One region of the Kitasatospora sp. Xyl93 genome, then DNA from elsewhere that is predicted to be linked to it. Evidence: riboswitches for the same ligand, from Rfam matches in the RefSeq annotation. Region 1 holds a riboswitch; the other holds the start of a gene.
The links. Region 1 has a riboswitch for S-adenosylmethionine ahead of ACZ5GH_RS03920 (IclR family transcriptional regulator). Riboswitches for the same ligand answer to the same signal wherever they lie in the genome.

Region 1 (7,074 bases):
CGAACGTCCTGGCGGCCGGGCTCGGCTCGCTGATCGTGGTGGGGCTGACCGTGCTCGCCCGGCGGTTCCCGTACCTGCGGCCGCTGCTGCCCGTCACGGCCGGGTTCCTGGTCGCCCTGCTGGTCCTGGGGCTCGCGCGGGCGTCGCTGCTGGACGGCCCGCTGCGGACCATCGTGGCCACCCTGGCGATCCTGCTGCCGGGCGGGCTGCTGGTCACCGGGCTGTCCGAGATCGCCGCGGGCGCGGCCAGCGCGGGCACCGCCCGGCTGGTGTCCGGCGCGGTCCAGCTGGCGCTGTTCCTCGCCGGGGTGGCCGCGGCCGCGACGGCGATCGGCATGCCGGCCACCGCGCTGGCCAACGTCCAGGTCGCCGAGCCCAGCTGGTGGGTCATCGCGCTGGGCCTGGCGATCGCGGTGGCCGGCGTGGTGGTCAACGTCCACACGCCGCCCTCGACCATCCCGTGGATCGTCGCCGTGATCGCGGTCAGCGCCACCGCCCAGGTGGCGGTGGGGTCGGCGCACGGCGCGGCGATCGGTGGCCTGGCCGGGGCGGTCGCCGCCGCGGTCGCGGCCACCCTGGTGCACTGGCTGCCGGGCGGGCCGCTCGGGCAGGTGCTCTACCTCCCGGCGTTCTGGATCGTGGTGCCGGGCTCCTTCGGCCTGTTGAACACCGCGCAGATCGAGGTCGGCAACGGCGCCCAGTCGGTCCTGGCGGCCGTCTCGGCGGTGTTCGGAGTGTCGATCGGCACGCTGATCGGCGCCGTGATCAGCCGGATCCCCCGTCCCTGCCGCGCCGGGCTGCTGTCCCGAGCCTGAGCCGTCCCGCCGGGACCGGGCCTCAGCCCTCCCGCCGGGACCGGGCCGGAGCCTCGACCCGGGAACCGGGCCCTGGGGCGCGCGGAGGTGCGCCCCAGGGCCCGGAGTTCTTCTCAGGGGTGGCGCAGGGCCTCGGTGAGGCGGTGGGCCGCCTCGACGACGGCCTGGGAGAGGGTGGCGCCGGGATGCCGGGTGAGGCGTTCGATCGGCCCGGACACCGAGACCGCGGCCACCACCCGGTTGGACTGGCCGCGCACGGGCGCGGAGACCGAGGCCACCCCGAGCTCGCGCTCGCCCACGGACTGGGCCCAGCCGCGCCGCCGTACGCCGCTCAGGGCCGTGGCGGTGAAGCGGGCGCCCTGCAGACCGCGGTGGAGGCGCTCGGGCTCCTCCCAGGCGAGCAGGATCTGGGCCGCGGAGCCGACCTTCATGGGGAGCGTGATGCCCACCGGCACGGTGTCGCGCAGGCCGGAGAGCCGCTCGGCGGCGGCCACGCAGATCCGCACCTCGCCCTGCCGGCGGTAGAGCTGGGCGCTCTCGCCGGTGACGTCCCGCAGGTGGGTGAGCACCGAGCCGGCCGCGGCCAGCAGCCGGTCCTCGCCGGCGGCCGCCGAGAGCTCGCCGAGCCGGGGGCCGAGCATGAACCGGCCCTGCATGTCCCGGCTGACCAGGCGGTGGTGTTCGAGCGCGACGGCCAGGCGGTGGGCGGTGGGCCGCGCCATGCCGGTGGCGGCGACCAGGCCGCCCAGCGTGACGGGGCCGGCCTCCAGGATGCCGAGGATCGAGGTGACCTTGTCGAGCACGCCGACGCCGCTCGTGTTCTCCATGGGTGGGGTACTCCAGTCTCAGGGCCCGGGAGCAGCGGGTCGGCGCTGCTCACCGGTGGCTCCGGGTGGGGAGCCGGGGGGTGGTCAGCGAGGACGGGCCGGGGAAGTCGGCCGATTGCCTGCGCCGGGCACGAGACGGGTACGCGAAAGGGCCGGGGCGGGAAGCGCCCGGGCGAAGGACAGCACAGAGAGCACCGTGTCTCCTCATCTTTCCCGCGCCACAGTGGCGACAGGCCGGAGTTGGCACTGACCCCGGACGGCACGGCGCGTACTTCGGACGCCGGGTCGAACGGGGAGTTGCCGGGGCTTCGTAGGGCCGGTCCCTCCACCCCTCTGGATGATTCGCCAGGAACGATACAAGACTCCCCGGGGCGCTCGGCAAGCCCCCCGCCCACACGTGCGTCCGCCTGCCGGGCGACGGGCGTCCGGCAGGCGGCGGATCGGGCGGGCGAGGGGGGCGGGCGGACCGGGCGGAGGAGTGCGCTGCCGGTCAGGCTGGCCTGTCCACCCGTCCGACGCACAGCGCCCAGATGACCAGGGCGTCGACCGCGATCAGGACGATGGCCCAGACGGGGTAGTAGGGCAGCCAGAGGAAGTTGGCGAGCATGCCCAGCCCGGCGACGACGACGCCGACGACGCGGGCCCAGACGGCGCCGCTGAAGACCGCCACACCGGCCACCACCACGACGACGCCGAGGATGAGGTGGATCCATCCCCACCCCTCGGTGTTCATCGAGTACACGTAGCTGCGGGTGACGATCAGCAGACCGTCCTTGCGGACGGCCGCGGCCCCCTGGAAGACCGCCATCATGCCGGCCGTGATCAGCATGACCCCCGCGAAGACGGTCCACCCGCTCGCGTGGGGGTACCGCTCGGGGCCCCTGGCGACGGGGCCGGCTCCGGTAGCACTACTGGCCATGACATGGGCTCCTTCGGTGGCAGCCGCCTCGCGGACACGGGGAGACGGGGGGAGGGCAGCCGGGCGGCGGTGCTCCGGGAGCGCGGGGACGTGCACCCGCGTCGGCGGAGCCCCGTATTCACGGTAAGACCGGACTCCCCATCCCGCCGCCGTGGGCCGCGTGCCCGGGTCCGCTTGACCTTGTCACGGTGGCAAGCCCTTCACTGTGGCCCAGGAGGTGGTCCTGATGACCAGGGCGGAAGAGGACACGGACACGGTGCGGGCGCTCCGGGGGCTGGCGCACGACGACCCGTCGGTGCGGCTGCGGGCGGCGCTGGCCGTCGGCACGAGCCCGCGGCCGGGGCTCGTCGGCGGGCTCGTCGAGCGGTGCGCGGTCGAACCCGAGTTCCTCGTACGGGAGATGCTCACCTGGGCGCTCACCCGGTACGAGGCGGCGGTGACCGTCCCGCTGCTGCTCGGCGAGGTCCGCTCGGAGCGCGCGCAGGCCCGGAGCCAGGCCCTGCACACGCTGTCCAAGATCGGGGACCGCCGGGCCTGGCCGGCGGTCACCCCGGCGCTGCTGGCCGACGCCGACGAGGAGGTGGCCCGCAGCGCCTGGCGGGCCGCCGTCGTGCTGGTGCCCGAGGGTGGCGAACGCGAGCTGGCCGTAGGCTTGGCGGCTCAGCTCGGACGCGGCGGACACGAGACACGGCTGAGCCTGAGCCGGGCGCTGATCGGGCTCGGGGAGGTGGTGCTGCCGGTGCTGGCCACCGCGGCGACGGACCGCGACCCCCGGGTGCGCGCCCACGCGCTCGCCACGGAACGGCTGTGGCACGACCCGGACGCCGGCTTCGAGTCGGCGATCGAGGAGGCGAAGCGCACGGTGGCCCTCGGCGGGGGCGGCCGGGAGGGACGGTAGGCAGTGTTGATCGGCGACGTCGCGCGGAGGTCCGGGGTCAGCGCCCGCATGCTCCGGCACTACGAATCGCTCGGACTGGTGCGGCCGACGGAGCGCACCGACTCGGGTTACCGCCGGTACTCGGACGAGGACATCCGGCGGATCTTCCACATCGAGAGCCTGCGGTCGCTGGGCCTGTCGCTGCGCGACGTCGGGCGGGCCCTCGACGATCCCGGCTTCGCGCCCGCGGAGCTCGTCGACGACCTGATCCGCCGGACCCGCGAGCGCATCGCGGCGGAGACGGAGCTGCTCACCCGGCTGCGCCGGATCGACGCCGCGGAACCCGCCGGCTGGGAGGAGGCCCTCCGGGTCGTCGCGCTGCTCCAGGGCCTGGAGTCGAAGAGCCCGGGGGCCCGCCAGCGCGCGGCCCTGTCCGTCGGCGAGGCCGTCCCGGTGCCGGCGGAGGCGCTGGTCGAGGCCGTCCTGGGCGAGTCGGACCCGCACGTCGCCGGTGCCCTCCGCTGGGCGCTGGCGCAGGCCGGCGAGGACGGCGCGGCCCTGCTCGCGGAGGGCCTGCGGGCACCCGCGGCCGAGGTGCGCGAACGGGCCGTCCGCTGCCTCGCCGAGCTGCCGGACGGTACGGCGACCGCGCTGCTGCGGGACGCCCTCGGCAGCCCCGACGCCGTGGTCCGCGGGTACGCGGCCCTGGCGCTCGGGGCCCGGGGCGTGGCGGAGGCCGTGCCGACGCTCATCGGCATGGTCGTCGAGGCAGTGAACGACGCCGACGCGGCCGACGCGCTGGGCGCGCTGGCGGGCGACCCGGCGCTGGCGGAGCGGATCGCCACCGGTCTGGTCGACCGCCTCGCCCACGACGCCGTCGGACCGGACGCCCGCCGGCGGCTGACCCAGGCGCTCGCGGAGGTCCCGGGGAGCACGACGTCCCGCGCCCTGGAGGAGCTGTCGCGGGACGAGGACCGTGCGGTCTCGCTCACCGCGACGTACATTCTCAAGCTGCGCGACGACACGCGGTAGTCCGTACCGCGGCCGGGGTGGGTTCCAGAGGGGCGGGTTCGATCGTGGTGGGGGTGGCGTGACAGGGGCCGGGCGGTTCCGTCGGCAGCGGCGGTTGTTCCTCTCGGTGGCGATCGACACGTTCGGCTCCGGCGTCTTCCTGCCGCTGTCGCTGCTGTACTTCGTCACCGTCCAGCACTTCCCGGCGGCCGCCGCGGGCACGGCCGTGACGGTCGGCTCGCTCGCGTCCTTCGCCGTCGTGCCGCTCTGCGGACGGCTCGTCCAGGCCCTCGGGCCCAAGTCCTGCCTGCTCGTCAGCAACGTCCTGACCGCGCTCGGGTACGGCCTGTTCTTCGCGGCGGACGAGCTGCCCGCCGTGGCGGCCGTCACCTTCCTGGTGACCGCCGCCGACCGGCTCTACGGCGCCGCCTGGCCGACGCTGGTCGCGCGGTTCGCGAAGCCGGCCGAGCTCACCGAGTGGTTCTCCGCGGTCACCGTGCTCAAGACCACCTCGCTGGGGGTCGGCACGCTGGGGGCGACCGCCCTGATGGCGCTCGCCGGCGGGCACGGCCTGCAGGCCGCGCTCGCCCTGAACAGCGCCAGCTCCCTGCTCGCCGCCGTCCTCCTGCTGGGGGTCGCCGTGCCGGCCGCCGAGCGGCCCGGGCCCAGGGCGGCGAGGTCCAACGCCCGGGCGGCACTCGCGGACCGGCCCTTCCTGTCGCTGGTGGCATCCCAGACACTGCTGTCGGCGGCCTGGCTGATCCCGACGGTCGCCTTCCCCGTCTACCTGGTCGAGACGCTCCACCAGGCCGCCTACTGGCCGACCGTCGTGGTCGCCGTCCGCTACGCCACCGCCACCACCCTGCAGATGCGGATCAGCCGACGGCTGTCCGGCTGGACCAGGTCACGGGTGCTGGGCCTGTCGATCGGCGCGGCGGCCTGCGCCATCGCCCTGACCGCGACCGTCTCCAGCGCCCCGCACGCCCTCCAGGGGCCGCTCGCCGTCCTCGTGGCCGTGGTGCTGGCGCTGGCCGAGCTGGCCTCGAAGCCGACCGCGGCCGCGGCGGCGGTCGGCTTGGCGCCCAAGGGCGACGAAGGCCCGTACATGTCCGTGTTCCAGCTGACCTGGACGGTGTCCTACGCGGTCGGCCCGGCCGTCATCGGCGTGGGCCTGCAGAACCCCCCGCTGCTCTGGGCCGCCCTGGCGCTCTGCGTGGCGGCCAGCGCACTCGCCCACCGCCTCCGAACGCCCCTGCGGCGCCCGCCGGTCGAGGCCGCCGCCGGTCAACTGCCGCACGGCGCGCCGGAACTGCGAGAGCAGGCCGAGGTGCCATAGCCGTCGCCCCGGCGGCATCACCGTCACCCCCGACCCACAGCCGCCTTGCGGCCGGAAGCCGGTCCCGCTCCGCCCGACTCGCCCCGGTCAACTGCCGCACGGCGTGCCGGAACTGCGGGAGACCGAGGTTCCGTAACCGCCGCCCCGGCGGCACCACCAACACCCCCGACCGACAACCGACTTGCGGCCGGAAGCCGGTCCCGCTCCGCCCGACTCCCGCCGGTCAGCGCCGGATCGGCGGCTGCTCGGTGGGCCCGTAGGCGCGCAGCTGGTACGGGAGCGCGGCCGGGCGGCGCCACTGGAGGTCGAGGCCGCAGGCGCCGAGGACGGCGCCGAAGGCGTGCCGCATCGCGTCCTGGACGGCGGTCCGGGCGCGGGCGGCCCGCTCGGCAGCGGGGGTGTCGCCCTCGGCCGCGGCGGCCAGGCGCCGGGAGGGGTTCCAGCGGAGGTCGGCGACGCCGGTGGTGTCGTCGCCGTCGTCGACGGGCCGGCACGGCGTGAGGGCGATGCCGGGCGCGTCCGGGTGGTCGGCGACCGGCAGCCCGGCCAGCGCGGCGGCGCGGCGCACCGCGTGGACGACGTCCGCGCCGATGCCGAGGTCCTGCGGGCCGGCCCCGGTCGGCGCGGGCACGGAGGCGTCCTGGCCGGTGGCCGGGGCGGGGCCGCCGGCCCGGCCGACCCTGGTCTCCCCGCCGAGCCGGCCGGCCACGACCTCGACGCCGAAGGCCGGCAGGAACTCCGCCAGCGCGTTCCGCATGGTGCTGTCGACGATCCGCCGGGCGGCGGCGGCCGGCTGCTCGGGCTGCTCCATGGCCGCGGCGGCCGCCAGCCGGGGCCCGGGCTCCCAGTGCAGGGCGATCAGGCCTCCGCAGTCGTCGGAGTCGTCGTACGGCCGGGCCGGGCGCAGCTGGACACCGGGCCCGTGTCCGCCGTACCCGACGGGCAGGCCGGCCAGGAGGAGCGCCTCGGTGACGCGGTCGGCGAGCAGCGGGTCGATCCGGGGCTCGCCGGGCGGCCGCTCCGTGCCCGTGTCCCGCCGTACGGCAGCCGTGTCCACACCGTCCTCCTCCGGGTCCCGGGCGGCGGCCGACCGCCTGCGCCCCGAGCGTACGGCGTCCCCGCACGCCCCGTCGGCGAATCCCGAAACCGGCCGCCCCCACCCTCCACCTACCGGACCGGGTCCGGCGGCGACCCGCCGGGAAGGAGCCCCGAACGGGCCGGGACCGGACCGAACTGCCGCCGACCGCCCGGGCGTTGCTTGCCGTGGCCGCCCGGCCCGGACCGGGGGC
Region 2 (7,074 bases), 1.3 Mb from region 1:
TCGTTCGCCGCCACGGCCGCCTCGGCCGGGGCCTCGGCCGCAGCGGGCGGAAGCCCCTGGGCTTCCCCGGGCTCCTTCGCTGCGTCCACCACGTCCTCGGCTCCGATCCTGGTCCAGCGGGGCACGGCCGCGGCCGCCCCCTGTCGTCACGCGCCGTGCGTCTTGTTCTGTATTGTCCCGTGCGGCGCGGACGGGTGCGCCGTGCACCCGCCCGCCGCGGCGACGGGGATCAGCCCTGCTCGGCGGGGGCCTGCGCCCCCTCGGCGCCCGGACGGGCCACCAGCTCGACCTGGTCCACCGCGTTGCACCAGCGGCAGCGCACCGACTCGACGGTCTCGCTCAGCACCTCGGTCTCCTCGACCTTGGACTCGCCGGCCAGGTCGAAGTGCAGGAACTCGGTCACCCGCGCGGTGCGGGTCACGTCGAAGCGGGTGAGGTTGCCGCACAGGGTGCAGCGCCAGCGCGTCTCGGCGGTCAGGGCGGGGACGGTCATCGGGGGTCCTCTCGGGTGGTCCCTGCGTGGGCTAGGCGCTCCCCCCGGAGCCCCGGCATCGGCGGCGGGAGGCGGGAATGCCCGCCCCAAGCCTATTGCCTGGGGCAACCATCGCGACCACCGGTCGCCCGAACACCGGGCTGGTCCACCTGCCGTAAACCGCCGTGTCACCCGCGCCGCCCGGAGGGATGCTTGGCCGCATGGCGCTCGCGGTCCCGGACCCCACCGCGGCCCGGGGCGGCCGCCCGGCGGCGACGGTCCCGGTGGTCAGCTACGCCCTGATCGCGCTCAACACCCTGGTCTTCCTGCTCGGCCCGGCCGCGGGCCTCAACCCGCTGTACGGCACCGGCCAGGCCCGGGTCTGCGCCGAGCAGCGGTACGAGCAGCGCTGGGGCGCGATCCCGGCCGAGGTGCTGGCCGGACGGCCGCTGACCGCCGGACAGCTGGCCGAGGCCCCCGACCCGGTGCCCGGCTGCCCGGCCGCGCCGACCCCGGGCAAGCACCCGGCCCTGTCAGTCCTCAGCGGGCTCTTCCTGCACGCCGGCTGGCTGCACCTGCTGGGGAACCTGCTCTTCCTCCAGGTCTTCGGCCCCACCGTCGAACGGCGGCTGGGCCGGGCCCGGTACGCCGTCTTCTACCTGGCCGCCGGCAGCCTGACCACGTACGGCTTCGCGCTCGCCGAGGCGCACTCGCCGAACTCCACCCGGGTGCTCATCGGGGCCTCCGGGGCGATCGCCGCCGCCCTCGGCGCCTACCTGCGCCTCCACCCCCGGGCCCGGGTGACCACCCTCGTCCCGCTGCTGCTCTTCCTGCCGTTGCGCTTCCCGGCCTGGCTGGTGCTCGGCCTCTGGTTCGCCCTGCAGTGGTGGTCGGTGCACTCGGCCGGGCCCGGGGTGGCGTACCTGGTCCACGTGATCGGCTTCTCCGCCGGGTTCCTCTACGCCTGCACCGTGGTCCGCCACCCCCCGCGACGACCCGGCGGACGCCCGATACGCTGGCGGCACCTCACAAAGGAGCCCGAACTGTGATCACCGCCATCGTCCTGATCAAGACCAGTGTCGACCGCATCCCGGAGATCGCCGAGTCCATCGCCGCCATCGACGGCGTGAGCGAGGTCTACTCGGTGACCGGGGGCTACAACCTGGTGGCGATGGTGCGGGTGCGCCGGCACGACGACCTGGCCGAGGTCATCCCGGGCCGGCTGAACAAGGTCCCGGGTGTCGCCCACACCGAGACCCAGATCGCCTTCCGCACCTACTCCCAGCACGACCTGGAGGCCGCCTTCGCCCTCGGCCTGGACGAGTAGCGCTCAGCCCTCGCGCTGAGTGTCCGCGACGCAGCGGCCGCCCTCGTTGCGGTAGTTCCAGGCCGCGCCGTCCGTGACCAGTTCCCGGACGGCGGTGAGGAAGCGGTCGACGTGCTCGTCCGGCGTCCCGGCGCCGAAGCTCACCCGGATCGCGTTCAGGCTGCGCTCGCCCGGCAGCGAGGGATCGGGCGCCCCGCACTCGGACGGGGCCACGTCCTCGTCCCCGAGCAGCGTGCGCACCAGCGGGTGGGCGCAGAACAGGCCGTCGCGCACCCCGATGCCGTACTCGGCGGACAGCGCGGCCGAGAAGTGCGAGCTGTTCCAGCCCCGGACGACGAAGGACAGCACGCCGACCCGCGCCGAGCCCTCCCCGAACAGGTTGAGCACCTTGACCTGCGGGATCGCGGCGAGGCCGGCGGTCAGGCGGGTGATCAGCTGCTGCTCGCGGGCCTCCAGCGCGTCGAAGCCGGCCTCGGTCAGCGCCCGGCAGGCCGAGGCGATCGCGTAGGCGCCGATGACGTTCGGCGAGCCGGCCTCGTGCCGCGCGGGCCCGGTGTGCCACTGCACGGCCACCGAGCCGTCGGCCTCCCGGGCCACCGTCCGGGTCGCCCCGCCGCCGGCCAGGTACGGCTCGGCCCCGTCCAGCCAGTCCGCCCGGCCGGCCAGCACCCCGGCGCCGAACGGCGCGTAGATCTTGTGGCCGGAGAAGGCGACCCAGTCGACGTCCAGCTCGCGCACCGAGACCCGGTGGTGCGGCGCCAGCTGGGCGGCGTCCAGCACCACCCGGGCGCCGTGCCGGTGCGCGGTCTCCGTCAGCTCGGCGACCGGCCACAGCTCGCCGGTGACGTTGGAGGCGCCGGTGACGCAGAGCAGCTTGGGGCCCTCGGGCGCCCCGGCGAGCGCGGCGTCCAGCGCGGCCACCGCCTCGGCCCGCGAGCGCGGCGCCCGCAGGTAGCTGACGTCCAGTCCGGCGTGCGCCCAGGGCAGCAGCGAGGCGTGGTGCTCGGTCTCGAAGGCGAACACCCGGGTGCCGGCCGGGACGGCGGCGGCCAGCAGGTTGAGCGAGTCGGTGGTGGCCCGGGTGAAGACCACCTGGTCGCCCTCGCGCAGGTCGAGGAACTCGCCGACAGTGCGGCGGCTCTGCTCGAACAGGTCGGTGGACAGCTGGGAGAGGTACCCGGCCCCGCGATGGACGCTGCCGTAGTACGGCGCGTAGGCGGCGACGTCGTCCCACACCCGCTGGAGCGCCGGCGAGCTGGCCGCGTAGTCGAGCGCCGCGTAGCCGACCTTCTCACCGCCGGCGAGCGGGACCTGGACGTCGGCGCCGAGGACCGGGAGCGGGGAGAGGACTTCGGTGACGAGGGACATGGGGATGCACTCCTTCGGGGGTAAGGGACCCCGGGAGTGCCAGTCGTCGGGTGTCCGCGCTTGTCGCACGGACGATCTGCCGTGGCGACCCGGTCCTCACCCAGGGCACCCCGCCACGGACGGAGGGTTGCCGGACAGCAAGCTGGGGCTTGGCGCTGTCACTCATGACCTGGCGAAGACTCTAGGCCGCGTCCAGCGGGCGGTCAAACGGGCATCCAGCATGCGGACAGCACCGGAGCCCGGGCCGGCGTACCCGGCCCGGGCTCCCCAACTGCCGTCTCAGATCCGGCTGGTGGCCTCCGACCAGCGCCGCAGCAGGTCCTGCGCGGCGCCCGAGTCGATCGCCTTCGCGGCCCGCTCCATGCCGGCCGCCAGCTGCTCGCCCAGCGGCGCGTCGCCGAGGTCCAGCGCGACCAGCGCGGCCGCCGTGTTCAGCAGGACGGCGTCCCGCACCGGCCCGTGCTCCCCCGCCAGCAGCCGCCGCGCGACCTCGGCGTTGTACGAGGCGTCCGCCCCGCGCAGCGCCTCGATGCCGACCAGCTCGATGCCGACGTCCCGCGGGTCGAAGGTGGTCTCGGTGACCACCCCGTCGCGCACCAGCCACACCTGCGAGGTGGTGGTGATGGTCAGCTCGTCCAGCCCGTCGTCGCCGCGGAAGACCAGCGCCGTCGCGCCCCGCCGGGCCAGCACCCCGGCGATCAGCCCGGCCAGCCGGGTGTCGAAGCAGCCGATGGCGTGCGCGGTGACCTTGGCCGGGTTGGTCAGCGGACCGAGGATGTTGAAGGCGGTCGGCACCCCGAGGTCGCGCCGGGCGGTGGCGGCGTGCCGCATCGAGGGGTGGAACTTCGCCGCGAAGCAGAAGGTGAGCCCGACCTCCTCGGCCACCTCGGCGACCCGCCGGGAGGAGAGGTCCAGCGCCACGCCGAGCTTCTCCAGCACGTCCGAGGAGCCGCTGGTCGAGGAGGCCGACCGGTTGCCGTGCTTGACCACCTTGGCGCCGGCGGCCGCCGCGACGATCGCCGACATGGTGGAGATGTTGACGGTCTTCGCCCGGTCCCCGCCGGTGCCGACGATGTCCACGGCCGGGCCGGGGATGTCCAGCGGCTCGGCGTGCTCGTACATCGCGTCGACCAGGCCGGCGATCTCCTCGACCGACTCGCCCTTGGCCCGCAGCGCGACCATGAACCCGGCCACCTGGACGGGGGACGCCTCGCCGCTCATGATCCGGTCCATCGCCCACGCGGTGGACGAGCGGTCGAGGTCCTCCCCCTGCAGCAGCGCCGACAGGATGTCCGGCCAGGTGCGGACCACCTGCGCGGGGTCGCTACCGCCGTTCGCAGGGTTCACGTTCACCATGGCTGACTCCAGCTGTTGTCGGTTCCCCGCTCCGGGGGGACGTCCGTACGGATGGAGCCAGCCTATCGAGCGAAGCGGTCGCTTCTAACCCCGTCTTTTCTAGTTGCCGGGCGGACTTCAGCGGACGGCCGGAGTCCGCTTCGCCACCCTCGCCCGCAGCAGGACGGCGGCCGCCTCGGCCAGCGCCACCGGGTCCACCGGGTGGGAGATGGCGGCGTCCGCCCGGCTCCAGGCGGCGAGCCAGGAGTCCTGCGGCCGGCCGATCAGCACCAGCACCGGCGGGCAGCCGTAGATCTCGTCCTTGAGCTGGCGCCCGAGGCCCAGCCCGCCGGCCGGGACGGCCTCGCCGTCCAGCACGCAGAGGTCCACTCCCCCCTTCTCCAGCGCCTTGAGCACCGCGGGGGTGGTCGCGCACTCCAGGTAGGACAGTTCCGGAAGATCCTCGGCGGGCCGGCGGCCGAGCGCCGTCAGCACCTGCTCACGGGTGTTGCGGTCGTCGCTGTAGACGAGGACGGTGAGCGTCTCATCGGTCGTGTACGCCATGGGCCCTGCTCCCTCAAGTGTGATCCGGACCACGTTCGCCTGATCCGGATGCTACTCCGGATCACCCGCCGCCGAGCCCCCCTCGCGCACGTTCCTCCCCGAACCGCCGCGCCCCGGGCTCACTCGCCCGGAGGACGGCCCGTCACCCGACCCCGCCCAGTCCACCCGTACGGCCGACCCGGCGCCCGCTCCCCTACCTCCTACGGCTACTCCGACCGGGCAACGACGCGCCGGGCAACGGGGTCGCGGGCCCCTCCGAGGAACCGTCAGAAAAGGGACACGCCGCTGCTCAGCCCCCGTCCGGACACCCCGTCGCCCCCCAAGCGGGCATACCGCACGCACCGGACACTCCGAGGGACACCCCCCGACGTGAAGACGGAATAAGGGACCGACATAATGTCCGTCGTGGCGACAGCAACAGCAGTAGAAACCGGGCACGCGCACGGATCGGTCAACCGGCCGAACATGGTCAGCGTCGGAACGATCGTCTGGCTCAGTTCCGAGTTGATGTTCTTCGCGGCCCTCTTCGCGATGTACTTCACGCTCCGCTCCGTCAAGGGGCCGGAGTTCTGGACCGAGAAGGCCCACGCCCTCAACGTGCCCTTCTCCTCGGTCAACACCACGATCCTGGTGCTCTCCTCGCTCACCTGCCAGCTCGGCGTGTTCGCTGCCGAGCGCGGTGACGTGAAGAAGCTCCGGGCGTGGTTCATCCTCACGTTCGCCATGGGCGCGGTCTTCATCGGCGGCCAGGTCTTCGAGTACACCGAGCTGGTCAAGAAGGACGGCCTCTCGCTGTCCTCCGACCCGTACGGCACGGTGTTCTACCTGACCACCGGCTTCCACGGGCTGCACGTGACGGGTGGTCTGATCGCCTTCCTGCTGGTCCTGGGACGGACGTACGCAGCCAAGCGCTTCACGCACGAGCAGGCCACCGCCGCGATCGTCGTGTCGTACTACTGGCACTTCGTCGACGTCGTGTGGATCGGCCTGTTCGCGACCATCTACCTGATCAAGTAACCAGCTGATCAGGTCGCTGGCCACCGGCTGCGGCCCCCGCCCTCACCGGCGACGGGCCGCTTCTGCCGGTGCCGACGCTCCCACCGACCGACCGCGCGCGCAGCCCTAGACAGGCAGCCTCGTGCCGGCCAGACCGGCCGCCGGGTGCACCCACCAGTCGACCAGATCCTGACACCGGGGTTATTCCGTGAAAAAGCTCTCCGCACGACGGCGCCACCCATTGGCGGCGCTGGTCGTCCTACTTCTCGCCCTGGCGGCAACCGGGGGGCTGTACGCCGCGTTCGCGCCCGCCGACAAGGCGCAGGCCGACGTCGCCGCGCAGTCGCTCGCGATCGATGAGGGCAAGAAGCTCTTCGCCGTGGGCTGCTCCTCCTGCCACGGCCTGAACGGCCAGGGCAGCAGTGACGGTCCGAGCCTGGTCGGCGTCGGCTCCGCCGCTGTCGACTTCCAGGTCGGCACCGGCCGCATGCCGGCCCAGCAGCCCGGCGCCCAGGTCCCGCGCAAGAAGAACATCTACACGCAGGCCGAGATCGACCAGCTCGCCGCCTACGTCGCCTCCCTCGGCCCCGGCCCGGTGACCCCGAAGGAGGAGCAGTTCACCTCGACCAACCCCGAGGACATCTCCAAGGGTGGCGAGCTGTTCCGCACCAACTGCGCCCAGTGCCACAACTTCGCCGGCCAGGGCGGTGCCCTGACCAAGGGCAAGTACGCCCCGTCGCTGGAGGGCGTGGACGCCAAGCACATCTACGAGGCCATGCAGACCGGCCCGCAGAACATGCCGTCGTTCCCGGACACCACCATGCCCGAGGAGCAGAAGAAGCAGATCGTGGCCTTCGTCCGCCACACCACCAACGATGAGCCCAACCCCGGCGGTCTCACCCTGGGCAGCCTCGGTCCGGTGACCGAGGGTCTGTTCGGCTGGATCTTCGGCCTCGGCACGCTCATCGCGGTCGCGATCTGGGTCGCCGCCCACACCACCAAGGCCAAGAAG

Region 2: linked by a shared signal. The riboswitch ahead of ACZ5GH_RS09530 (aminotransferase class V-fold PLP-dependent enzyme) and the one ahead of ACZ5GH_RS03920 (IclR family transcriptional regulator) in region 1 are both predicted to bind S-adenosylmethionine.

Annotation. Positions count from the first base shown of each region.
Region 1 covers NZ_AP029185.1:921,865-928,938, forward strand. Annotated here, with positions in the region: gene ACZ5GH_RS03915 (threonine/serine exporter family protein) at 1-815, shown strand, start outside; gene ACZ5GH_RS03920 (IclR family transcriptional regulator) at 929-1,642, opposite strand; SAM riboswitch class I at 1,844-1,986, opposite strand; gene ACZ5GH_RS03925 (DUF7144 family membrane protein) at 2,133-2,561, opposite strand; gene ACZ5GH_RS03930 (HEAT repeat domain-containing protein) at 2,788-3,459, shown strand; gene ACZ5GH_RS03935 (MerR family transcriptional regulator) at 3,463-4,470, shown strand; gene ACZ5GH_RS03940 (MFS transporter) at 4,577-5,785, shown strand; gene ACZ5GH_RS03945 (hypothetical protein) at 6,009-6,842, opposite strand.
Region 2 covers NZ_AP029185.1:2,218,973-2,226,046, forward strand. Annotated here, with positions in the region: gene ACZ5GH_RS09510 (NYN domain-containing protein) at 1-14, opposite strand, end outside; gene ACZ5GH_RS09515 (hypothetical protein) at 230-493, opposite strand; gene ACZ5GH_RS09520 (rhomboid family intramembrane serine protease) at 694-1,521, shown strand; gene ACZ5GH_RS09525 (Lrp/AsnC family transcriptional regulator) at 1,518-1,799, shown strand; gene ACZ5GH_RS09530 (aminotransferase class V-fold PLP-dependent enzyme) at 1,803-3,167, opposite strand; SAM riboswitch class IV at 3,219-3,337, opposite strand; gene trpD (anthranilate phosphoribosyltransferase) at 3,447-4,523, opposite strand; gene ACZ5GH_RS09540 (response regulator) at 4,641-5,066, opposite strand; gene ctaE (aa3-type cytochrome oxidase subunit III) at 5,463-6,083, shown strand; gene qcrC (cytochrome bc1 complex diheme cytochrome c subunit) at 6,271-7,074, shown strand, end outside.